Regions from separate parts of the Anaeromusa sp. genome, predicted to be linked through region 1. Evidence: riboswitches for the same ligand, from Rfam matches in the RefSeq annotation. Region 1 holds a riboswitch; each other region holds the start of a gene.
The links. A riboswitch is a leader RNA that binds a small molecule or an ion and turns the genes downstream of it on or off. The one in region 1 is predicted to bind cobalamin.
Positions count from the first base shown of each region.

Region 2: another riboswitch for cobalamin. It lies ahead of PHF27_RS04380 (sirohydrochlorin cobaltochelatase); the one in region 1 lies ahead of PHF27_RS06320 (nitrogenase iron protein NifH).
Region 3: another riboswitch for cobalamin. It lies ahead of PHF27_RS11495 (nicotinate-nucleotide--dimethylbenzimidazole phosphoribosyltransferase); the one in region 1 lies ahead of PHF27_RS06320 (nitrogenase iron protein NifH).

Region 1 covers NZ_JAQUZF010000032.1:3,700-13,486, reverse strand. The annotation lists gene PHF27_RS06335 (TonB-dependent receptor) at 1-1,804, opposite strand, end outside; gene PHF27_RS06330 (nitrogenase component 1) at 1,882-3,180, opposite strand; gene PHF27_RS06325 (nitrogenase component 1) at 3,170-4,465, opposite strand; gene PHF27_RS06320 (nitrogenase iron protein NifH) at 4,452-5,270, opposite strand; cobalamin riboswitch at 5,396-5,578, opposite strand; gene PHF27_RS06315 (sirohydrochlorin cobaltochelatase) at 5,598-6,461, opposite strand; gene PHF27_RS06310 (ABC transporter substrate-binding protein) at 6,733-7,728, opposite strand; gene meaB (methylmalonyl Co-A mutase-associated GTPase MeaB) at 7,787-8,932, opposite strand; gene scpA (methylmalonyl-CoA mutase) at 8,935-9,787, opposite strand, start outside.
Region 2 covers NZ_JAQUZF010000018.1:21,189-26,807, forward strand. The annotation lists gene PHF27_RS04360 (energy transducer TonB) at 1-482, opposite strand, end outside; gene PHF27_RS04365 (biopolymer transporter ExbD) at 479-895, opposite strand; gene PHF27_RS04370 (MotA/TolQ/ExbB proton channel family protein) at 882-1,508, opposite strand; gene PHF27_RS04375 (adenosylcobinamide amidohydrolase) at 1,582-2,358, opposite strand; gene PHF27_RS04380 (sirohydrochlorin cobaltochelatase) at 2,436-3,347, opposite strand; cobalamin riboswitch at 3,467-3,649, opposite strand; gene PHF27_RS04385 (sirohydrochlorin cobaltochelatase) at 3,851-4,744, opposite strand; gene PHF27_RS04390 (hypothetical protein) at 4,873-5,619, opposite strand, start outside.
Region 3 covers NZ_JAQUZF010000100.1:741-9,184, forward strand. The annotation lists gene PHF27_RS11485 (tetratricopeptide repeat protein) at 1-1,512, shown strand, start outside; gene cobC (alpha-ribazole phosphatase) at 1,534-2,088, shown strand; cobalamin riboswitch at 2,194-2,401, shown strand; gene PHF27_RS11495 (nicotinate-nucleotide--dimethylbenzimidazole phosphoribosyltransferase) at 2,541-3,575, shown strand; gene PHF27_RS11500 (PocR ligand-binding domain-containing protein) at 3,738-4,964, shown strand; gene PHF27_RS11505 (response regulator) at 5,021-6,664, shown strand; gene eutS (ethanolamine utilization microcompartment protein EutS) at 6,937-7,278, shown strand; gene PHF27_RS11515 (EutP/PduV family microcompartment system protein) at 7,282-7,767, shown strand; gene pduA (propanediol utilization microcompartment protein PduA) at 7,764-8,039, shown strand; gene pduB (propanediol utilization microcompartment protein PduB) at 8,065-8,444, shown strand, end outside.

The DNA of each region.
Region 1 (9,787 bases):
CCATTACAAAATAATTAGAGGAAGTAAAATATTTCGTACTTCTTCCCGTAGCCATGCGGTTCATTAGCTCTACATTCCAAGCGCCCTGATTGTAGCTGACGCCTAACTTGTAAGCATTAGGTTCTACTGTACGCTCTTCGTTCCCGTAGGCGGCCCCTGCAGTATCTTTGTTTTCAACATGCGTAAAGGTATAGCCGGCGTTGGCGCTCCACTGCGGCGAAAATTTCTTGCTAACTTCTAATTCAAAGCCTCTTTTTTTCTGCTCTCCCACGTTAATAGGAGTATACAAAGTTCCGTCAAAAGCCGTACTAATGGCGTCATGCAACCGGCTTTCATAGGCGCTTACATGCAGTTCCGTCGTATTATTTAATTTTCGGTTTAAGCCGATCGTAGTCGTATGACCGGTTTCCGGACGCAGGTTGGGGTTGCCTTTATAAAACATGCTGTAATCAGTCGGCCAGAACAAACGGTCCGCATCAGGCGCATTGAAGAACTCGCCCCAGGACACATAGGCGTTGGTTTTGTCATCGACCTGGCAATTAACCGTAGCCCGCGGCGTCATTCTGCCTCCGAACATGCTGTGGTAATCGTAACGAAGTCCCGGCGAAAAAGTCCATTTCTTATCGAAAGTCATGCGATCCTCTACAAAAAATGCCGTATTGCGCATACTTTTATTGTCGTAAGTACCTGGATACGAAATAGAAACATTACGCCAATCCGCGCCGCCCACTAAGGTGTTCTTCTCACTTAGCTTCCATGTCGACTGCCATTGCATGCCTGTTTCTTTATTGCTGTAAAGATAGTTGCTCCAAGAAGCTGCGCCATCGTTATAGGAATGCATATCATATTTATAGTAGTTCTGGTATACGCGCACATAGCCAGGATTATCTTTCTTTTCATTAAAGTTATAGGTCATCGCCCAATTATTCGTTAATGTATCCAAGTAGCTTTTGGTATTTTGCTTGGTGTAGGAACTAACCGCCCAGCCATTTGGTAAATACGGCTGTCCTTTATGTTGGTCTACATGTTCCACGTTCAAAGTCAGCGAATTATGCTCTCCCAGTTGCCTGTCTACGCGGAAGGAAAAATCCTTTTGGTCCATAGCGCTGTTGTTCATATCGACCGTATTACCACTGCGCACATCTTTATACGAAAAATGATCTTGCTCGGTCTTCCCTGCGGCAACAAACCAGTTCCAATCGTTTTCACCGCCTTCGGTGGTAAATTTATATTTTTTCGTCCCCCAAGAACCGTAAGCGCTCTCCAAACTTGTTTTATTTTCTTTTCCTTTGCGGGTAATCACGTTAATTACGCCGCCCACTGCTTCCGAGCCGTAAAGAGAAGACCCGGGACCTTTGACAATCTCAATGCGCTCTACATTATCCAAACTGGGAAAATTGTTCAAGTCAAACGTAGCGCCTTTACCCATGCTGCCGGGAAGCTTACTCAAATTAAGGCGCCGTCCGTCAATCATCACCAGCACCCTGTCATCGCCGTTAATGCGAACATACTGCTCGCCTCCGGGAAAGCCTTGCTGCATAACGAGAATTCCATTCACATCTTTCAAGGCCGCCGTTATATCGCTGTAGTGTTTTTTCTCAATTTCTGCGCGCATCACCACAGACACATTCGCCCCGGTTTCCGATATTTTCAGCGGCGTCCTGGTCGCCGTCACCACCACGTCATCCATGGGAAAAACAGATTCCTCCGCCCAAGCTACGCCGCTTGTGGATAAGAAAATCGCGCTTCCCACCATGGCGCATAAAAGCGCTTTTTTTCTACCGCTTTGTTGGTACTGTTTCATTTTCAAACTCCTCCTCAACCTTCTTGGTTTCCCTAAGATTCTCGTTTTCTCTATATAGCTCGGGGTCCTTCCCGTTGCTAGCCCTTCGCGCAGCGCTTTTGGACATACCCGTTCCAAAGGCGTTCCGCCAGATGACAGGCTCCTTGAAAACCTGCAAACGGCCTTTCTCCCAACAGCACTTCCTCATACGCAGGCAGTGCCACCGGTTGATAAAGCACATTTTTTACGCCTTCGCGGCGCAGGAAATAATTTTCTTGGCTGCTGCCCCAAAGCAGGTCGTCTTTGCCCAATTCGCACAAGGCTTTTTCCACGAGCTGCACCTCTTCGCGTCCGTTGAGAATCAAATCTGCCTCTGTCGGCGCCTCGCCGTCAAAAGCGCCATCATGGCAAATAACCGTAACCTTGCCCGCATCAGCCCACTCGCGCCGCAAGGCCTTGCCTAAGGTAAGGGCCGCCGACGACGGCCCCGCCACCGCCACCCGTTCAAACCAGATATCCCCCCAGAGGCGGCGCATTTCCAGCGTCGCATTTTGGATATGCTTGGCCCAATAAGAGCCTTCGTCGCGATAGGGTTTGCGCAAGTCTTTGCCCAGCTCCATAGCGTCACAGAACGCATCCAGCCATTGCACAGTTCCCTGTACACCATAGGGCGGGGCCAGCGTTATATAGGGCATACCGTAGTTTTCTTCCAAATAGCGGGCCAGCTCCAAGCCCAGCTCGCTGTGCATAACCAGATTGACTTCCGCCTGCGCCAGTTCCGCCAGTTCCTGCGGGCTGCTTCCTGCACCTGGTCGCGTCAATACGTTATAACCGACCAGCTCCAAAAGCCGTTCCATTTCCTTTATATCCGCCTGTTCTTGATAGTACCCCACAGTACAGCCAAGAAGATTCACCGTTTTGGGGCGCACCGTTTGCCGCACCCGAGGAGGCAGCGTTTTTACATACGCAAGTGCTGCCTCCCGATAGCCTTCCCAAAAGCCGCCGCGCATACCGCCGCTATCCATACAGACAGCCGGACAGGAAAGATCTGCTTGCGCCGCAATGCCTGCCACATCATCGCCGATCAAGCTGACGGCGCAACTGTTTTCAATAAACACAACCTCCGGTTTCATGCTTTTTTTTAACAAGGAAAGCGTTTCCAGCAGGCAGTCTTCCGTGCCGAATACAACCGCCTGATTGTCAGGCTGCGTGCAAAAAAAGCGTTTCCCCACATTCGGGCAGGGCCGTTCTAGCTGCCGCAGCGCATAGAAGTAACACCACAAAGGCCCGTTCACCATCATTGCCGCTTCTGGTACGCCTGCGAAAAACGCCGCGCCGCCTGCCAGAGCGCAAGTATTGGTCTGGGCGCACATGTCTCCCCAAGCTTCACCAGCCATAAACAACTCCTCCTCGATACGGAGATCGTTTTAACAATCGTCCTAATTTCGTCAGCACTTCCAGCAAACCGCCAACGCCTACCGGCGTCAATACAGGCAGCTGCAGCTGTCGCAGTCCCATCTCCTCCACCTCATGCGTCGAAAGCAGAACCGCTTCTTCCGTAAGCAATGTTTTCCCTGCTTCCTCGTCCACGATAGGAGCGCCAACCCCCTCCAAAGCTTTACGCAATTCCTGATGCTGTTCCGGCGTCAAGCCGGCGAAAAGGATAATCCCTTCCAGCTTCATCTGGGCTAAAGCCAATACCTCCAGTACCCATTGCGGCTGAAAATGGGTTAAAGGCCGCCCAATTCCCAATACGGCGCTGCGGCCTTGCGTCCAGGGAAGCAAGGCCGCACTGGCCTCCGCTACTCGCCGACTCTGCTTAGCAATGGCCGCTGCCGTTTTTTCCTCTCGCCCTAACGCTTTCCCTAACGCTGTCAGCCAGGCTTTCGTTCCTTCCCAGCCAGACGGATACTCTTGCTGCAAATAGGGAATACCAAATTTTTCTTCAAGGTAAGAAGCTAAACGCCCCATGGAATATTCCGGTTGCGTATGTCCTCCTAAAGGAATGCAAAAAGAAGCTGCCGGGAGCATCCGAATTTCTTCGAGTGAACTATAATTAGGAAAATGTCCAACAATCCGCAGTCCAAAGACGCTTAAAAGCTCTTGCAGCTCTGCTTCTTCCGCTCCGCCAGGCCCCCGTCGATCTCCTAAAAGAACCACCGTATCCGGTTCGGTTGCTTGCGGGCGCATCGAACGGTCGATCAAACGCTGCGCAGCAAAATAAAAGCCAGCGCCATACTCGCCATCCAAAAAACCACTGCAAGGAACGCTCATAACCGGAACCTTCCAGAAGGCCTCCGCTTCTTCGGCCACCGCTTCCACATCATCGCCAATCACGCCGGCTAAACAGGACGCTGCCAACAGCACGTACGCTGGTTTATACGTTTGCATCGTAAAATCAATGCACCCTCGCAACTGCTCTGCGCCGCCGAAAATCGAATGATCGTCAGTTAGATTGCTGGTAACCAAGGGAGCTCTATAGGCATGCTCCAGCTTCAAAGTCCTTGCCAGCGCAGAATATTGTCCACCCAGCTCCATTTCCCGCGCCACATGTCCGCAGGCTTTGGGACTGTGAAAGATGACTGCCGCCCCTTCGTTATGCGCTACCGCCCGCCATACCCCGGGCATACTGCAACTGCAGCTGCGCTTCAAGGTCACCATATGCCGCTTATTCATCGCCATAACGCAGCACCATCTCTTCCAGGTCTTCAAAAGTCAACGGCGTAGGAATAGTCAGCTGTTGATTATCCAGCAGCTTTTGCGACAAATCCCGATAGATCCTTGCCTGCTCCGAGGCAGGCTTCCATTCAATGACGGTCTTGCGTCGAATCTCCGCCTGGTGCATCACCGCATCCCGCGGCACAAAAGCGATAAGCTGTGTATTCAAGCGCGCTGCAAATTCCTCCAGCAAAGCTTTTTCATTAACAATCTGGCGGCTGTTGCCGATAATCCCTCCTAAACGAACCGGCCCGCGCCCGGCAAAGCGGGCTACGCCTTTGGCGATGTTGTTCGCCGCGTAAATCGACATCAATTCGCCGGAAGACACTATGTAAATATCAGTAGCATAGCCTTCCCGAATCGGTACGGCGAAGCCGCCGCACACTACGTCCCCTAAAACGTCAAATAAAACGACTTGCTGTTCCTCTTCTGGAAGTTTTTGCAGCATTTTTAGCTTTTCAAGGGCCACGATAATGCCTCTTCCTGCACAGCCCACGCCCGGTTCAGGCCCCCCCGCCTCAACACAGCGAACGCCGCCGAATCCTTCGTGAACCACCTGCTCCAAGGAAACGCCTTCCCCATATTGACGTACCATATCCAACACCGTCTGCTGACAGTTGCGCCCCAAGAGGAGCCGCGTCGAATCATTTTTCGGATCACAGCCAATCTGCTGAACCCGATAGCCGGCTTCCGCCAGCGCAGCCGACACATTCGAAGCCGTCGTCGATTTGCCGATGCCGCCTTTGCCATAAAAAGCAATTTTTTTCATAGGCCCTTCCTCCCATACAAAAAGAGCCGCCCCATGTAGGGCGGCTCCTAATTACAGATGCAAAAAACTCCATGTCAAAACAAAAAGCTTGCTCAGTAATCCCCTCCCCATCGCTCGTAGGTAAAAACGGTGATTGCTAAACAGGCAGTTCTCCTGGCTCTGGATCTTCGCTCATCCAAACCTTCCCAAGGCATTCGCCCCAGTGGTATTTTATGGATTTACTCCCCATTACAGTGGCGGGACCGCGCCGGTTTTTCACCGGTCTTCCCTATTAAGCCCTTCCGGGCACCTGTTTCATCCATATTCATTTGTCAAAATTCCTAAATTCTATTTACTTGCGCAACAAGTCTCAATCGGCGATTGGTTTCTACGTCCGTGACGTCTAGCGATTGCTTGCTGCTTGTCTTTTACATGCTGAATAAATAACTCCTGAATCGCCTGATTTTCGCCTAATCCTTTTGTTAAAACCTGCGCCTTAAAACCGGCTTGCTCTAAAATCAGCTTGGGCGAATCTGACTTAACGCCACTAAGATAGTTAAGAATATGCTCGCCCGCAAGCAGCATAAACGGCACAATCAGAACATCCTGCACTTCTTTCGCTTTCATTTTGGTCATAGCGTTCGCTAAATCGGGAAAGCCGTCTGTAACACAGACAAAAATACGTTCATAACCGGCAGCCTCAAGTTTTAACTGCAACACCGCATACTCCATTTGCTGCGCCCCATTACAAGCCAGCAAGATTGCTTGACTTTCTTGTAAAGGCGGCCATTGCTGCTGCAATGCTTCTATCGCCAAAACATAATCATCAGGATGATCTTTTGCTCCCAAAGAGAGCAGTAGCGGACGCGCCAGCGCCAGCGTCTTTGTTTTCCATGCCGGTTTTCTAGCTTCTGCGGCAATATATTTTTGCACTCCCTGCAAAGTAGCATCTACCGTTAAGAATAGAGGCTGCACATACACTTCTTCAAAAGCCTCACACGCCAGCTTCCTCAAGGCTTCCTCAATGTCGTCTACCTGTATCCCGGAGCGCGCTGTTAATTTATCTCGCACCGCCTGCGAAGAAAAGGCTCTGCAAATTTTCCACTCTGGAAAGACTTGTTGAAAACGTTCTTCCAGCGGATCTAAGGTACGCTGCAAAGCAGCAGCGTCCACCGAGCCAAAACTTACTAAGACAATTGCCTTTTTGTTCAACCCTTAACCCTCCTGCAGAATGTCGCCGCAAAAAAAACAATCCTAGCCTTCGCAAAAAGGCTAGGAAGAAATTCATGTTCTTCGTATCCCCTGCTCGTCACCCGCGAGCCTGCGGCGATATACAAAACCATATACTATTGCTGGGTACGTAAAATTCATCAACTCTTGTTTGCTTTCCGCCCGGCACCTGCGAGCATGAGGAAAATCAAAAGCAGCAGAAAAATTCTGTTTTCATCCTACACCCGCAATTACTATATGTCAACCACTGTTTTCATTCTCCGGAAACCGAAAGATGCCGATCCGCAGGCTGGGCAAATTCATCTCCATAGGCAGCGTACGCTACCTCTTGCACCCCGAAAACCATGTCTTGAGAGCTGTTGTAAATATAGCCTTCCCTTGGCAAATACAGTTTTTTCTCCCGAATGGCTCGCAGTGTCTGCAGCGACGGATCCTCTAAAAATTCACGCCGATACGACTCAATATCATAGTTTCCATGATCGTTATAGGCAGGCAAAATAAGCAAATCCGGATTAATCGCCACCAACTGCTCTTTATTAAAATTCTGCCCGCTTTGAATGCCTGCTGCGGCAAGGCCGTTAATCACGTTGGCTCGGCGGCACATATCGTCAAATATGCAGCCGCTGCCGCCATAGGTCGACATCAAAGAAATCAGCACTACCTTTTTTCGTTGTTCCAACGGAATGGCTGCTGTTTTTTGCTGAATTTCCGCTAATTTTGCGTTCATCGCCGCTAAAAGCCGGTTCCCTTGTTCCTCTTCTCCTATCGCTTTAGCAATCAGTCGAATGTTTCCCTGCACATCCTCTGCATTTTTCGCGCCTTTACACACGATCACTTGGAGTCCCGCGTCCCTCAGCATGCCAACAATTTCCTCACTGATCCAGTCCGGCGCAATAACCAAGTCCGGCTGCATCGCGAGCAACTGCTCCGCCGAAGGAATATGTATTTTTACCGGTATTTTCTTAGCTTTAGCAACAATATTCGAGCTAACCGGATCATCAAGAAGCGCGTTTATCGCCGCCAGCCGTTGTGTTGATACCATGCCTAAGAGAATTTGATCTGTACCCGCCGATAAGGTTACGATTTTTTGCGGCTTTTTCGTCAATTCCACTGTTGCGCCCCGACTATCTACAATACGATACGAAGTCCCGCTTGAGTTAGCCTGCTGCTTCGCACCGCATCCCGCCATCATAACGCAAAACACAATACTTACCGCGATCATTCCCCAAATACTAAACCTGCGCCGCATACCATCGCTCCTTTTACCGTGTTTTGGACGACGAAAAGAGAGGAGCTATCTCCCCTCTTTAACTGTCGTTTCCCGCTGTCTCATACCGTTCAATCAAGCGCCGCGCCGCCAGAGTCGGCGACAGAGTCCCTTGACGAACCAATTGCTCCATCGGTCCCCGCTGCTCTTTGACTTTTGGGTGTTGAAAAAACAATTCCCGTAAATGCTCTTCCACCAGTGCGTACATCCAGGAAAGAGCCTGCTCCTGACGACGTTTTGAAAAAACGCCGCTTTTACTTGTTTTCTCCTGAAAATCAAGCACTACGCTCCAGATGTCTCCGATTCCCGCCCCTGTACGCGAAGAGGCGGTATACGCCTTTGTTTCCCAGCCTTCCGTAGCCGGGCGCAAGTAATGCAGCATCCGGTCATAGTCTCCCTTGGCCACGCCCGCCCGACCCCGGTTATCCCCGTCGGCTTTATGGACCAAAATGGCATCCGCCAGTTCCATAACGCCTTTTTTCATGCCTTGCAGTTCATCGCCAGCACCGGTCAAAACGACCAGCAGGAAAAAGTCAACCATCGAGCGTACTGTTACTTCGCTTTGCCCAACCCCAACAGTTTCCACTAAAATAACGTCGAATCCTGCCGCCTCGCACAAAAGCATCGTTTCCCGGCTTTTGCGCGCTACGCCTCCTAAGGTACCGCAGGAAGGAGAAGGGCGGATAAAAGCATTGGGCTGGCGAGAAAGCTGCTCCATTCTGGTTTTATCTCCTAAAATACTGCCCTTCGTCAAGGTGCTGCTGGGATCAACCGCCAACACCGCCACCTTGTGGCCGCCTTCACACAATCGCGAACCTAAGGCTTCAATAAAGGTGCTCTTCCCCGCTCCCGGCACGCCGGTGATGCCCAAACGCAGCGAACGCCCGGTAGCAGGCAAAAGCTCCTGCAACACCTCTTGGGCCTGCGCAAAATGGCTAGGCGCATTGCTCTCAATCAACGTAATCGCACGGGACAATACCGTGCGATCTCCTTGCAATACGCCTGCTACGTAATCCGCCACATCTAACTTGCGTTTTCTTTTTGCCGTCACTGCGGCGGGAACCGCCGTAGCAGCCTGCTCCGGCATACCGTCATGACCTCCGTCAACGCCGCTCATCACCCGGCAAGCAAAACGAGCATCCTCTTCTTGCGGCGCCCAGTCGGGACGATAGGTCTTGGTGCTCATAATTACGCCTCCTGATCAAGACGTTGCAACAACTGTTCCAAAATTTTCCGAGCCGCCACGGGAATAATAGTACCCGGTCCAAAAATCGCGGCAGCACCGTGCTCGCGCAAATACTCATAATCTTGCGCCGGAATAACGCCGCCGATAACCACCATGATATCGTCGCGCTCGCGTTTAGCCAATTCTTCCACCAATTGAGGCAGCAGCGTTTTATGACCTGCCGCCAAGGAACTCATACCAACGACATGAACATCGTTATCCACCGCATCCTGCGCTGTTTCCTCAGGTGTCTGGAAAAGAGGTCCGATATCTACGTCAAAGCCCATGTCCGCAAAAGCGGTAGCAATTACTTTAGCGCCGCGATCATGACCGTCCTGGCCCATTTTCGCAATCATGATCCTCGGGCGACGGCCGTCTTTTTCTTCAAATTCGTCCGCCATTTTCCGTACAACCGTAATTTCTTCTTCATCGGCGAATTCACTGCTATACACGCCAGAAATGGAACGGATAATCGCCTTGTGCCGTCCGCATACTTTTTCCACGGCGTCGGAAATTTCTCCCAGGCTGGCCCGGGCGCGCGCTGCTTCCAAGGCCAGCCCCAGCACATTGCCTTCTCCCGTCTCCATAGATTTAGTAATTGCTTCCAAGCAGGACTGTACTTTGTCATTGTCTCGGTTGGCGCGCAGTTTTTCCAAGCGCTGAATCTGTGATTGACGCACTGCTGTATTATCTACCTCCAAGATGTCCAGCGGATCTTCTTTGTCCAAACGGTAGCGGTTAACGCCTACAATCGTTTCTTTTGCCGAATCAATATGCGCCTGACGCCGAGCCGAAGCTTCTTCAATACGCATCTTG
Region 2 (5,619 bases), on a different contig from region 1:
AGAGATTCCGGATAGGAAGGCTCAGTCTGCCGTAAAATGCGCGGCGGTAACACCCTAGTGGAAGCAGGTGCTGTCCCGCCGCCTCCGCCAGCACCAGTTCCTGCGCTTTGTCCGTCCGACGGGCTTCCTCCCTCTGACGAACCTCCACCAGCCGCCGCGCCCTCACTGGAAGGACCATCCGCAGCTGCGTTCCCCATAGCCTGAGGCGCCGCTTGTGCATTGGTCGGCACCGCTGCGGCAGCACTGGCTGTCGCTTGAGCTTGCTGCTGCCTGGCAGCAGGTGCGCTTGGCGCCGCTATCGCCGGCATAGCCGAGGCTGCTGCATTATTCCCTGGCAAAGGCGCAGCCGTCAGGGAAAGCTCCAAATACTCTTCCGCAGCTTGCGCTGGCAACGGAAAAATGCCGACGTATCCCAACACTAGCAAAATCAAAAGATGTGCGCCTACCGCTACAAGCAGCGCTTTTTTTGAATGATTTCTCATGGCTGAGCAGCCCCTGCTTCCGTAGCTACGCTAAGGCGCTGCACCCCGGCAGCTTTCAAGGCATCCATGACAGCCACTACACGGCCATACTCCACGCGCTTATCAGCGCGCAAGACAAAAAACACTTCCTGCTGCCTAGACATCTCTAACTGAACACGTTTTCCCAAAAGCTGCAGCGGTACGTTTTCTTCGTCCACATAAGTCTGTCCCTCAGCCGTCACCGTAACGGCCACCTGTTTTTTCATATCCGCCTGCGCCGCCTGCGCCGCCGGCAACTGCACTGGCAGCGTTTTCTGCTCTACCATATATAAGGTGCTAAGCATGAAAAAGACCAGGAGGAAAAAAATAATGTCAATCATGGGAATAATCATCAGCCGAGGCTGACGATTCACCCTCCAATCACGCAGTTTCACGGCTGCGCCTCCCCGCGGCAAAAGAAGATCCTGTCAAAAGAGCGGCCCCGCATTCTTCCAAGTCTCCTGCCAAACGATCCAGGCGCTGACAAAGCCAGGAGTGGCACAACAAAGCCAGCACAGCCACGCACAGGCCAGTAGCTGTAGCAACCAACGCTTCTCCTACCCCGCCAGTAATAGCCTGCATTTGCCCTGTTTTCACCGCCAACACCTGAAAGGACTGAATCATTCCTACTACCGTTCCCAGAAGGCCCAAAAGCGGCGCCAAGGTTACAATGGTCTCCAAATAGCTAATACGCTCCCGAAAACGCCCCATAATGGAAGCCGCAGTATTCTCAAACATTTGCAGTTGCACGGACGTTTCCAGGCCGCGCCAGCTATAGGCGTCTTTCAGCAGTTTGGCAATAGGCCCTGACGCCCCTTGCGGCTCAAGCCAGCGCCCCTCCAGCAAAGCTCGCACAAACTCATCCTTACCTTTCCGAAACTGTTCCGCCTCTTTATAGTTCCAATGCCGCTCCAAAGTCACCGCCAATACTAAAATCGAACAAAAAACCAAAGGGTACATTACGATCCCTCCAGCTTGAAACAACTGCCAAATCCGTTCCAAATCCATTTTTTTAACTCCTTTCCCGGCTAGTGCCGCACCTCAACCTTATCATTTCAAAATGTTATTTATGAACCGCAAGTTATCTGCAAGAAGCTTTATGACTGCAACGAATATTTTTGGGGGAATAATATTGAGCCTGTTCCTTTAATCCTTCTTCCTTAAACAAAGCTGTTTTAACCCCTGACTTTACTGCATCTGCTATCATTTCTCCTAATTTAGACTGCGTCCCTACATCCCGACAAGCCGTTCCAGCCATGTGACTTACCAAGATGATCCCATCGGTTCCAGTACCAGTTGCCGGAAGCAAACTATGCGGACTGCGCACTTCTAAATCTTGCAAGGCTGCGCTTTTCGCTTCCGTAGCCGTAATCAATGCTTTAGCCAAAGCGCCCGGGGATAAATTCGCTTCTACAAGAAGCAAAATGTTAATGGTTCCTGAAACAGGAATATATTCTCCATGATGTTCCCAATAAAGCGCATCCTCTCCGGCTCGAGCAGCATTATGCTCCACTCCGGCAGTCACAATGGCTTCCACTGTAATCCCCTCATAAAAACGTCGCTGGTAGGACATACACTCCATGTGCGCCGTCGTTAAAAGACCGCTAGTTTCATCTTTGGGTAGTCCCTCGCGTTCGACAATAGAAGCCAAATACCCGTCCAAGCTGCCGCCAGGCAATGTTGCTTCACTCTCGGCAAAAAAGGTCAAACGATGGTTGAATACGGCGGACAACTCTTGGATACCGCCGTTATATTGAGAGGTGCTCAAAGCGATACGCCGCTGTGGAAAGCGGCAAAGCAGCAAATCCGCTTTAACCTGCAAAACACCTCCTGCCGCCAGCAGGCGATTTTGCTCCATGCCAACCCAACCTTTCTCCTCCTTGACGTTTATCGTCAAGTCTTATCTCTATTATTCACAAAACACGGCCGCTGTTACTACGGTTGATACAACCCTCGAATCGCATCGCGAGCATGTTTCACATAGAGGGAACGATATGCCGCATTTTCGCCCAGGCCCTTTAGTTCGACTTCTACTTGAAATCCGTCCTTCTCTAAAAGATTCTTCCAAGAATCCGGCTCGTCGCCAGCCATATCATTTTGCACATGATCGCCAGCTACCAACATAAACGGCATTAAGATAACCTTCTTAACCTGATTCTTTTTCAATTCCGCCAGCGCATCTTCAAAATTAGGATGATCGTTTTCTTCCACAACTCCCATATAGGCCTTGTGACCTCTCGCCTGCAATACACGCTGCATTTTGCCATACGCCGGATTCGGCTGATTTGGGGAGCCATGTCCCATGAACAAAACAGCTTCTTCTGCGGCGAGCCCGGGCATTTGTTGCTCAACCGCCTCCGCCAACGCCGTAAAGTCATCCGGCATTCCTCTTTGTCCGTCAAACATTAGTATTGGCCTTCCTATAGTAAGAACGTCAAAAGACTTATCCGAAACATACTGTCGATACACGCTTAAAATTTTCTTTTCGTATTCCTCTCCAGGAGTCAAATGAAGCGGCTGAATGACCACCTCCTGGTAACCTTCTTCCTTCAGCTTGCTTAAGGCTTGTTCTAACGTATCTATCTGAAGCTTTTCTTCCGCCGCTATTTTCGCAATCACTTGGCGAGCCGTAAAAGCGCGACGAATTTCATACTCAGGAAAAATTTCTCGCATATCATTTTCAACACTCTCAATGCAAGCCTTACGCGTTTTAGGAAAAGTAGTTCCAAAGCTAGTAACTACAATTGCTTTTTTTCTCTGCGTCCTCATGGAGCCGCTTCCTAAGCCCGTTGTTACTAAACAGGCCGTAGCAAGTAACGCCAGCACTTTTTTCACCCGTAAACTCATCCTTATTGTCGCTCCTTTTTTCTTAATGTCTTCAAAAAACAAAAATCCCGATCGCTATGACCGGGATTGAAAATAAACAGAACCCTGTTTAAATCTCCTTCCCTATCCTTCGTAGGTCTAGCGGCGATTGTCAAACAGGCAGTTCTCCTGGCTCTGGTTCTTCGCTCCTCCAAACCTTCCCAAGGCATTCGCCCCAGTGGCATTTCTTGGATTTGCTCCCCATTACAGTGGCGGGACCGCGCCGGTTTTTCACCGGTCTTCCCTATTAAGCCCTTCCGGGCACCTGCTCCAAATAATATGTTTTTGTCATTGTTAAATGTAACAAAAAGAACCCAAAAAGTCAACCTAAGCCTAGGTTTTAGCCATTCACTTTTGTTAACTCCGCAAAACATTTCCATATTCGTCACTAGCGTCAATACTCTATTTTCCCTTATCTGCAGGAACACAATAAAAGGCTGCCAATTTTCTCGGCAGCCTTTTATTGCATTTATAGCCTATTCAATTTATTCAATAACTGGAATTACAGGTTTATCCTTGCCGCGTTCTTTATAATTATTTTCAATCGCATCTTTCACATGCTGTACATAAATATCCTGAATCCCTTTATTTTCTCCCAAACCGTGAATATACGCTTCTACTTGGAAGCCTGCCGCAGTCAACTGCGATTTAAAAGAATCCTTTTCGTCGCCCGCCATATCATTTTGAGCATGGTCGCCAGCTACCAGCATAAAGGGCATTAGCGTGATTTTCTTAATTTTATTGGCCTTTAACGCTGTGACCATATTCTCATAAGTAGGATACCCTTCCACCGTGAAAACAAAGACGTTTTTCAAGCCTGCATCTTGAAGCTTTAGTTGCAGAGCGGCATACGCCGTATTCGAAGGGTTTACACCACCGTGACCCATCAAGCCAACAGCTTCATTTTTTCCTAATTTCGGCAATTGGTCTTGCAACGCTTTAATTGCGATAGCATAGTCATCTGGTTTTTCCCCTTCTTGGCCGGTATAATAAAGAATCGGCCGACCTACAGAAACCTTGTCAAAGGATTTTTCGTACTTGTCCACAACACGCATCAATTTAGAATACTCATCGCCTGCTTCCACATGCAGAGGCTGAATCACGATCTCTTTGTAGCCTTCGGCCTTCAACTTTTCCAACGCTTGTTTTTCCGTATCAATAACAAGTCCGTCACGTTCCGCTAATTTTTTGATGATAATACGGGAAGTAAAGGCATGACGCACGTCATACTCCGGAAAAGCTGCCTTAATTTTCGCTTCCACTGCATCGGTCGTAGCCTTGCGCGTATCCGCATAGGTTGTACCAAAGCTGACTACCAAAATGGCTTTTTTAACAGTTGGCGCCTCGGCTGCCTGGGAAACGGAAAAACTTGTCGCCATTCCCATTAGGGCAAATAAAACCGCTGTCATCAAACATAAAATACTTCTTTTCAAATTCCCTCACTCCTTATATAGTGTTTATTCTCTTCAAGGAATCGCTGCTTTCTTATAAAACAAGCGGCTCCTCCTCAAATACTATGAGTAAATGTAGCTTCCAGCTTTGTGTTTTTCAAACCGCTGTCCACTTCCTTTTGATCTTTATAGACCAATTCCAGTGAATTATCTTTGTTTAGTTGATGTTTAACGCCATAATAAAAACCCTTGTTGTTGTTATCAAAATCGCTTTGTTTTCCCATATCGCCATTCGTTTCTACTTTAAACGCAGTAATATACATTGACGTTTTATCATCAAAGCCATAATTCCAAGTTACCGCATAGGCGCGATTGTCTTCGCTGCGATTGGACTGCGTATATTCCGCCGTCCAGGTATGCTTGCCTTGTTGATAGCTGCTGTCCAGCGCCCAATGGTTCGTATTTCCATTGACTCGATCTTGATAGCGACCTAACGTCATCCCCCACTGCAACTGCTTATTGGGATGAAAGCCAGTCCGAATCGCATAAATACGGTTGTCTTCATCGCCGGCATTATCCTCTTGTACAAAGGCTGCGTTGATGTCCAAGCCCGCTGCGGCCCCATTTACAGTCACTCCGTCTACAAAAGCCCGCTTCCCAATATTGGACTCTGAGCGGCTGTAAAGAAGCGACGTTGCGCCAATAGTCAAATCTTGACGCCCAAGTTTAAATGCCAAATCTCCTGCTTGTTTTGTCACGCCAAACTGATCAAGGGTCATTACCGTTTTTTTGTCGCCATATACCGAACCATCTGTATTGTAGTCCGCTAAGGCCGGATTCGTAGCATATTGCGCTCCCAAGCG
Region 3 (8,444 bases), on a different contig from region 1:
AAGTGGCAAGAAGCAGAGGTCTTTATTAAAAAGGCAATTGAAATTCGGCCTCAATATCCGGAAGCATATTATAATTGGGGATTAACATTGGCGGCGCTTGGTAATATCGAGGCTGCTATAGAGGCATACTGCAAAGCGATTGAACTCCGAGCAGATTATCCGGAAGCGTATAACAATTTGGGCGTGATTCTTTTAAAACAAGGAAAATTGGAGGATGCGGAAAATTTTTTTCATCATGTTATCGAACTAAGTCCCAATTTTTCGGAAGCCTATAGTAACCTCAGCGCAGTATTGAAAGATGGGCCACGCCTTGAGGAAGCGGAAAATTATGCGAAACGTGCCATTCAATTGGATCCTAGCGATGCGGGAGCATATAATAATTTAGGTGCAATTTTAAGAAATCAGAATCGCTTAAGGGAAGCAGAAAAGTATTTTTTGAAAGCTATCGAATTGAAGGCAGACTTTCCGGAGGCTTTTCATAATTTAGCGATGACTTTGATGGAAACGGGGACTCGCTTTAAGGAAGCGGAGTCTTTACTTCAACAAAGTTTGGAACTTCGTCCTGGTTTTGCGGAAGCGGAATATACGTTAGCGGCACTCTATCTTTTGCAAGGAAATTACAAGCAAGGATGGGAAACGTACGAGGCTAGGTTTGCTGTTTTTAATAATTATCAACCGCCGGTTCGACGCTGGCAGGGAGAGGATTTAGAGGGAAAGCATATATTGCTTTCTTGCGAACAAGGTTTTGGCGATACATTGCAGTTCGTTCGTTATGCTGCAGAAGTGGCAAAGCAGGCACGACACACAACCGTATTGGTACAAAAGCCGCTTGTTAGGTTGTTTGCCAACTCGGAAAAAATTACTTTTGTTTCTTCGACTAGCGAGTGTTCGTGGGATGAGTATGATTTTGCTTGTCCGTTATTAAGCCTGCCAATGGTGTTTGAGACGGATGAAAAATCGATTCCTGCTGAGATTCCCTATGTAGTTGCCAACGAGACGCTAGTGAGTAAATGGAAGGATATTCTTGCGAAACAAAGTAATGGGAATGCATTGAAAGTTGGGGTGGTTTGGGCGGGAAACCCAGGGCATAAGAATGATCGCAATCGTTCTGCTCAACTTGCAGAAGTTGCAGAACTTTTTAAGGCTGTGCCTGTTTTATGGATTAGCTTGCAATTAGGCGCGGAGAGCAAGGTGCTACAAAATAGCGCCATTCCTATTGCTGATTTTACAGAGCTGCTTACTAACTTTTCCGAAACGGCAGCATTAATTGCCAATTTAGATATGGTGATTGCAGTAGATACGGCTGTTGCCCATTTAGCGGGAGCAATGGGGAAGAAGACTTGGCTTCTCTTGCCGTTTGCACCTGAATGGCGCTGGCAACTGCAGCGCGAAGATTCTCCTTGGTATCCAACGATCCGAATTTTTCGTCAAACCCGAGTGGGAGACTGGAAAGACGTTCTGCAAAGAGTGGCAACGGCCTTGACGAGTGAAATAAAAGTGTCTGAAGTATAAGGTGAAGAGAATGGAGTCATTATGAAGATTTGGTTTGTGCGACATGGTGAAACCGAGTGGAACCGGACCAAACGGTATCAGGGGCATAGCGATATACCTTTGAACGAAAACGGGCGGAGGCAAGCGCAGGAAACAGCGGCTTTATTAGCAAAGGAGCCGCTGGCGGGGGTCTATGCCAGCGATTTGAAACGGGCTGTAGAAACGGCGGAGACAATAGCGCAGCCGCACAGGCTACAGGTGCAGCAGAAGCCGGAACTGCGAGAACTTCACTTCGGCTTATGGGAAGGTCTGCGGTATGAGCAAATTATGGAAAAATGGGCGGATGAATTGAGCTTAATGTATGAGCATCCTGAGAAGGGATGTGCGCCGGAGGGCGAGGGCTTTAGCGAGCTGGCAAAACGAGCGTGGCCGGCGCTGCAGGCGATTCGTGAAGCGCATCAAGAAGAGGAAGCAATTGCGGTGGTGGCTCATGGAGGCACCATTCGCGTTTTATTATGTTTGCTGCGAGGGAAACCGTTGCAGCAACTTTGGGATGTGGCGATTGAACATGGACAGGCTACAAGGATAGATGTGTAAAGAATAGGAGTATTTTGACTACCTTGCCCATTATCTTGTCGAGCCGTTTCAGTGAGGCAGGATTTAATTTGTTTATCGGAGAAAAGAATTTTCAAGACAACTGAAAAAGGATGCCACCAAACAGGTGCCTTCGGAAGCTTTGAAAAAACCGGAGGAGAATAGGGAAGTTCGGACAGGCCATTGGCCTGTAAACGATGCGGTCGCGCCACTGTATTCGGGGAGAGCGCTTGCGTATGCCACTGGGAAACCGGGAAGGTGCAGGAAGCTTGAGGAACCGTTAGCCAGGATACCTGCCTGTTTTGGCTGTCATGCACCCTCGCGCCAAGGGGAATGCCAGAAGGATAGGTACACTTAAGAAAAGATACCTAGCCTTTGTGGCTGGGTTGTTTTTATATCCCTCATCCCCGCTGGTACGGCAGTTGCAGGCTGAACGTGTTGAAGGAGGGGCTTTTATGAGTTTGGAACAGGAAGTGAATGAGTGGATTGACGGGGCGGCTAAACCTCGTCATAGCCTGGGCTTGTTGGAAAAATACCTAAAAAAGATGGTGCTGTCCTGGGGCGAAGTGAAAACAGAGCTGAAGCCCTTTCATTTAGTGTTTGCGGCGGATAATGGCGTCATTGCTGAAGGCGTGGCCAAAGACCCTGAGGAGATTACTTATTTGCAGGCGCAGAATATGGTGGATGGCCGGGCGACGATCAGCTGTTTTTGCCAGCAGTGCGGCATACCTTATCGGGTCATTGATGTTGGCGTCAATTCTACAAGACCTTTTACTGGAATTTCTCGCAAGGCGGCCATGGGCAGCCGCAGCTTTCTCAAAGAAGAAGCCATGAACGAGGCTGAATTTGCGGTTGCCTGGGAAGCCGGGCAGGAACAGGTTCGTCAATTGGCGGCTAAAGGCTACAACCTAATTTCAATGGGTGAAATGGGGATTGGCAATACGACGACATCATCAGCGGTTTTACACGGCTTGACCGGTATTTTGCCGGAGTTCATTGTCGGCGGCGGCGCCGGGCTGCAGACGAGCGAATTGATTAAGAACAAATGCCAGGTAGTTGCTAAAGGCGTAGAATTGCATAAAGAGAAGTTTCATACCGCCAAAGATATTCTGCGTTGCGTAGGCGGCTTTGACATGGTAGCCATTTGCGCCGCTATGCTGGAATGTGCACGCTTAAAAACGCCCTTTGTCATTGATGGTTTTATTACGGCCGTTGCTTATATTTGCGCCTCAAAGCTGGATACTGGGGTGGAGAAGTACGCGATTCCGTCCCATATGTCCCGGGAACCGGGGATGGCATACTCTTTGCTGCTAGGAAATATTCCGGCGGAGGAAGTGGTGCTGAAAGCCAATATGGCTTTAGGCGAAGGGACAGGAGCCGTATTGATGGTGTTTTTGCTGAAGACTATGCTCTATACGATGCATAATATGGCGCGGATTACCGATTTTATTCCAGCGGCGCCGGAAAAAGAGCAACGAGCTGCCTTGTAAAATATTGCCAAAGAAGTTGGCGATGCATGACAAAAATTTCACATCCCGAAATCCTGACGCAGGAAAATCGTATCCGCATAACTAATAGTATTCATTTATGCGAAAAATTTGACAAGACAAAAACCTGCCGGATGCGTCGTAAAAGGATGGAGGGAATTGAACATGCAAGTCAGCCGGTTTACGTTAAGTGAAATTGTTGACACTAGTGTATTGCAAGAGATTCAAGATAAGTTTGCAGAAGCCACAGGACTGGCGGCAGTCATCGTAGATCCCGAAGGCCGCCCCATTACCAAGCCTAGCCATTTCACCTGTTTTTGCAATTATGTTCGTTCTTTTGAAGAGGGCTTTCGCCGCTGTATGAACTGCGACGACAAAAGCGGCCGCCGGGCTACGCAGAATAAGCGTCCCATGGTGCATCTTTGCCATAGCGGGTTGACGGATTTGGCGGCGCCAATTATTGTGCAGGACGAGTATATCGGCGCATTTTTGGCGGGCCAGGTGGTAGTGGAAACCGAGCATAGCGATATTAAAGAGGTCAAAGAAGAAATGTATCGCCGTGTGGCGGATTTGCCGGTAGATAAGGAAAAAATAGGGGAGCTTTTTGACCAGGTGGAAATTGTGCCGGAGCATCGCATTAAGGCTGGGGCGGATCTGATTTATATCATGTCCAACTACATTGTAGAAATTGGCCTGGCCAATATTGTGCAAAAGCAGCTGATGCTGGAGATGAAAGCCAAGGCGGAGCTGGAAAGCCTGCTGCAGGTGACGGAATTGAAGGCGCTGCAATCACAGGTCAATCCTCATTTTTTGTTTAACACGCTGAATACTATCGCGCGCTTGGCTTTGTTGGAAGGAGCGGAAAAAACCCAGGAAGTGGTGTACGCCTTAGCGGATCTGCTGCGCAATAATCTGAGGGATATTGACGTGCTGCGTACGATCGAAGAAGAGGTCAAATCCACGCGGGATTATTTGACCATTCAAAAGGTTCGCTTCGGCGACCGTATTGCCTCGGAGATTCACATCGATGCCACTCTTTTAGAAGGACTCATTCCAGCGTTGACTCTGCAGCCGTTGGTGGAAAACGCCATTATTCATGGTTTGGAAAATCGAGTGGAAGGCGGCAAAATTTTTCTGGAAGGACAGATGGATAACGGTGATATGGTGTTGACGGTGAGAGATACTGGCGTGGGGATGTCGGCGGAACGTTTGCAGAGCTTGTTTCGAGAGGAGCGGCGGCAAAATTCGCATGGACAGACAACCGGCTTAGGTATTATGAATGTACATAAGCGTATTTGCCATTTTTTTGGCGAACAATACGGCCTTTCGGTAGAAAGCATGCCTGGAGAAGGAACTTCGGTACGGCTGCGTCTGCCGTTTCGGCATAATTAAATGATCGCAGAAAGTCGGTCAGGGAAGACCGGCAGCATTCGGGAAGGAGTCGTTGTATGTATACGCTGTTGATAGCCGACGATGAACAATTGGAGCGGCAAGCGTTGCGCTTCATTATTGAAAAAAACTATCCTCAGGTTCAGATTGTCGGTGAGGCAGGCGATGGCGCCAGCGCTGTCCGGCTGGCCATGGAAGAACGGCCGGATATTGTGCTGATGGACATCCGGATGCCGGAGATCAACGGCTTGGAGGCGGCGAAAAGCATTCGGGTGCTGCTGCCGGATACGCGCATTGTGATGCTGACGGCCTTTGACGAATTCAGCTATGCCAAACAGGCCCTCTCCATGGGTGCTGTGGAATATTTGCTGAAACCAGTGCGGCCAGAGGAGCTTACAGAAACACTGCGCAAAGTGGCTGAAGGCGTCAAGGCCATGAAAAGCAAGCACCAAGAAGAAGAAGCGTTGCGCAAAAGCGTGGCCGAGGCCATGCCGTTTATTCAAATGTCTTTTGTGTATGACCTCATTTCCGGGCAAGTGGAAGAGATGACGCATTATCGGGAACGGGCCAGCTTTTTGGGTTTGGCTGTGGATCCTGGTGTGGCGCTGGTGATTGATATTGATAATTTCCGCAAACTGACCCTGCAGGCCTCGGAACTAGAAAAACAGGGCATGAAGCAGCGGCTGCATCAAAGCATTTGCCGAGCGGTGCGGGCTCGAAGCGGCGTAGGCAAGGCGGCGCTGGTGGCTCCTATAGGGAGTGACAATATCGTCGTATTACTGGGCTTAGAGAACGCGGAGAATGCGGATATGGCTAAAGCGGGGGCATTGCGGGAAGCGGAAAGCATCCGCAGCGTGGTAAGCGAGGAGCTGGGTCTGAGCATTACGATCGGTGTGGGTCGCTACTATAGGGATCCGCGGGATATTTACCGCTCGTATCACGAAGCCATGAGCGCCCTGCGACAGCGGTTTTATCTGGGCAGCAGCCAAGTGATTCATATTGAGGATGCGCCGCATTTGAGCGAAGGGCCTTTTCATTATCCTTTCCATGCGGAGCGGGCTGTCTTGGATAAAGTACGCTGTGGCGACCGCAAGCAAGCCAAAGAAGCGTTAAAAAGTCTTTTAGGTGAGATTTTTGCGAAGAAAACACGCTTGGAAACCGTCAAAGCATGTGTGCTGGAGCTGTTAGTGGTGCTCTCGCGGTCGGCGGTGGAAGGCGGCGCTAGTTTGGACAAGCTGACGTTGCTCAATTTCTATTGCATTCAGCGTCTGAATGAATGCAAGGAGCAAAGCGATATTGAGCGCTGGATGATGGAAGCGCTGGATCAGTTTTTGGATAACATGTTGGAAAACCGCAATAGCATGAATTTGCGGGTTATGAATAAAGCCTGCGAGTATATTGTCGCTAATTGCCATCGCAACCTGCCGCTCGAAGAAGTGGCTCAGACCGTGCATTTGAGTCCTTTTTATTTCAGTCGTTTATTTAAAAAGGAAAAAGGCTTTAATTTTGCAGATTTTATTACCAGAGTACGCCTGGATCGGGCTAAAAAGCTTCTCTTAGATCCGGACTACACGGTGGTGCGGATTGCCACGGAAGTAGGCTATCAAGACGCCAGCTATTTTTGCCGTGTTTTCCGCCAGTCTATGGGAATGACGCCCAATCAGTATCGGCAAGAACTGCGCGGCGAAAAAACAAAAGTCTAAGAAACTTGTAGAAAATAGCATAGTAAACCTGCCATAAAAAAAGATTGCCTTCGGGCAGTCTTTTTTTGCTTTTATATTAAAAAAATTTGGAAAGATCCGCAAAATCTTCTTATCTCAAAATAGAGGAGTGTATTTTTGTCTAAACAGGAGGTTGGGAGCAGCAAGGAACTTCAGTAGGGGAGCAACAAGGACTCAAGGGAGAATGAAGGCAATCGCCAATTAATACACATGTAGAATCGTCGAATTATTTGCGAAGATTGTGAGGAAGGCCGATGAGTATGGAAAAGCAGAGAGTTGTACAAGAATATGTACCAGGAAAGCAAGTGACCTTGGCGCATTTAATCGCCCATCCGAAAGCGGTGCTCTGTGAAAAGCTGGGTGTAGCAGAGGGCGGCGCTATCGGTATCTTGACCATTACTCCTTGCGAAGCGGCTTTGATTGCTGCAGATGTAGCCACCAAGACGGCGGCCGTGGACATTGGATTTATGGATCGTTTTACCGGTTCTGTGGTGCTGGTGGGCAGCGTTTCTGCTGTGGAAGCGGCTCTGCGTCAGGTGAATGCCGTACTGATGGATGGCCTCGGCTTTACCGGTACTCGCATTACCAGGTCCTGAGTGATGAAACATGTTGCGAAGCGCAAGGTCATGATGGTAGGCGCTGTAGGAGCTGGCAAAACGTCGCTGGCGTATGCCTTGGGGCAGCGGGCGAAGGAAGTCAGCAAGACTAGTGATATTGAATTTTACGACGATGCTATCGATACTCCAGGGGAATACGCGCAAATCCCGCGTTTTTACTCGGCGCTGTTGGTGACTTCCATGCAAGCTGCAGGCGTGTTTATTGTGCAGGATGCCTCTCAGCGACTGCCGGTGCTGCCTCCCGGTTTTGCAGGCATGTTTACCAGACCGGTGGTGGGCGTAGTAACCAAAGTAGATTTAGAAAAGGCTGATCGCGAACGCGCAAGACGATTTCTGGTGCAGGCGGGAGTCAAAGAGCCTGTGTTCTTTGTCTCTTCCCATACAGGTGAAGGCTTGGATGAATTGACGGACTGTCTAGAACAGATGGATCGCGGCTCATCTGCCGGAGGAAAGGAGGACATAAAATGAACGAAGCGTTGGGTATGGTGGAAACGAAAGGTCTTGTCGGCGCCATTGAAGCGGCTGATGCCATGGTCAAGGCAGCCAATGTACATTTGGTTGGCTACGAAAAAATCGGCTCCGGCCTGGTGACGGTTATGGTGCGCGGTGATGTCGGTGCTGTCAAAGCGGCTACCGATGCTGGCAGTGCAGCTGCCGGAAAAGTGGGTCAGGTTGTATCCGTACACGTCATTCCTCGCCCCCACACGGATGTGGAAAGCATTCTGCCGAAACAGGTTTAAGAGTTAATTTGGAGGTGGAAGACATATGCAAGAACAGTTGATTGACAAGGTTATGGACGAAATTAAAAAACGCATGGAGTCTCAAGGAACCGCTGCTCCAGTGGAAGCTCCGGCCGCTGCCGCTTGCGCAGCTAACCCGGGAATGACCGAATACGTTGGTACCGCTATTGGCGATACTATCGGTTTGGTAATTGCCAACGTAGATCCCATGCTGCATGCGCAGATGAAACTGGATCCCAAATTCCGCTCGATCGGTATCATCGGCGGCCGTACCGGCGCTGGCCCGCACATCATGGCGGCTGACGAAGCGGTTAAAGCTACCAATACGGAAATCGTTACCATTGAACTGGCCCGCGATACTAAAGGCGGCGCAGGTCATGGATGTCTCATCATTTTCGGCGCTGA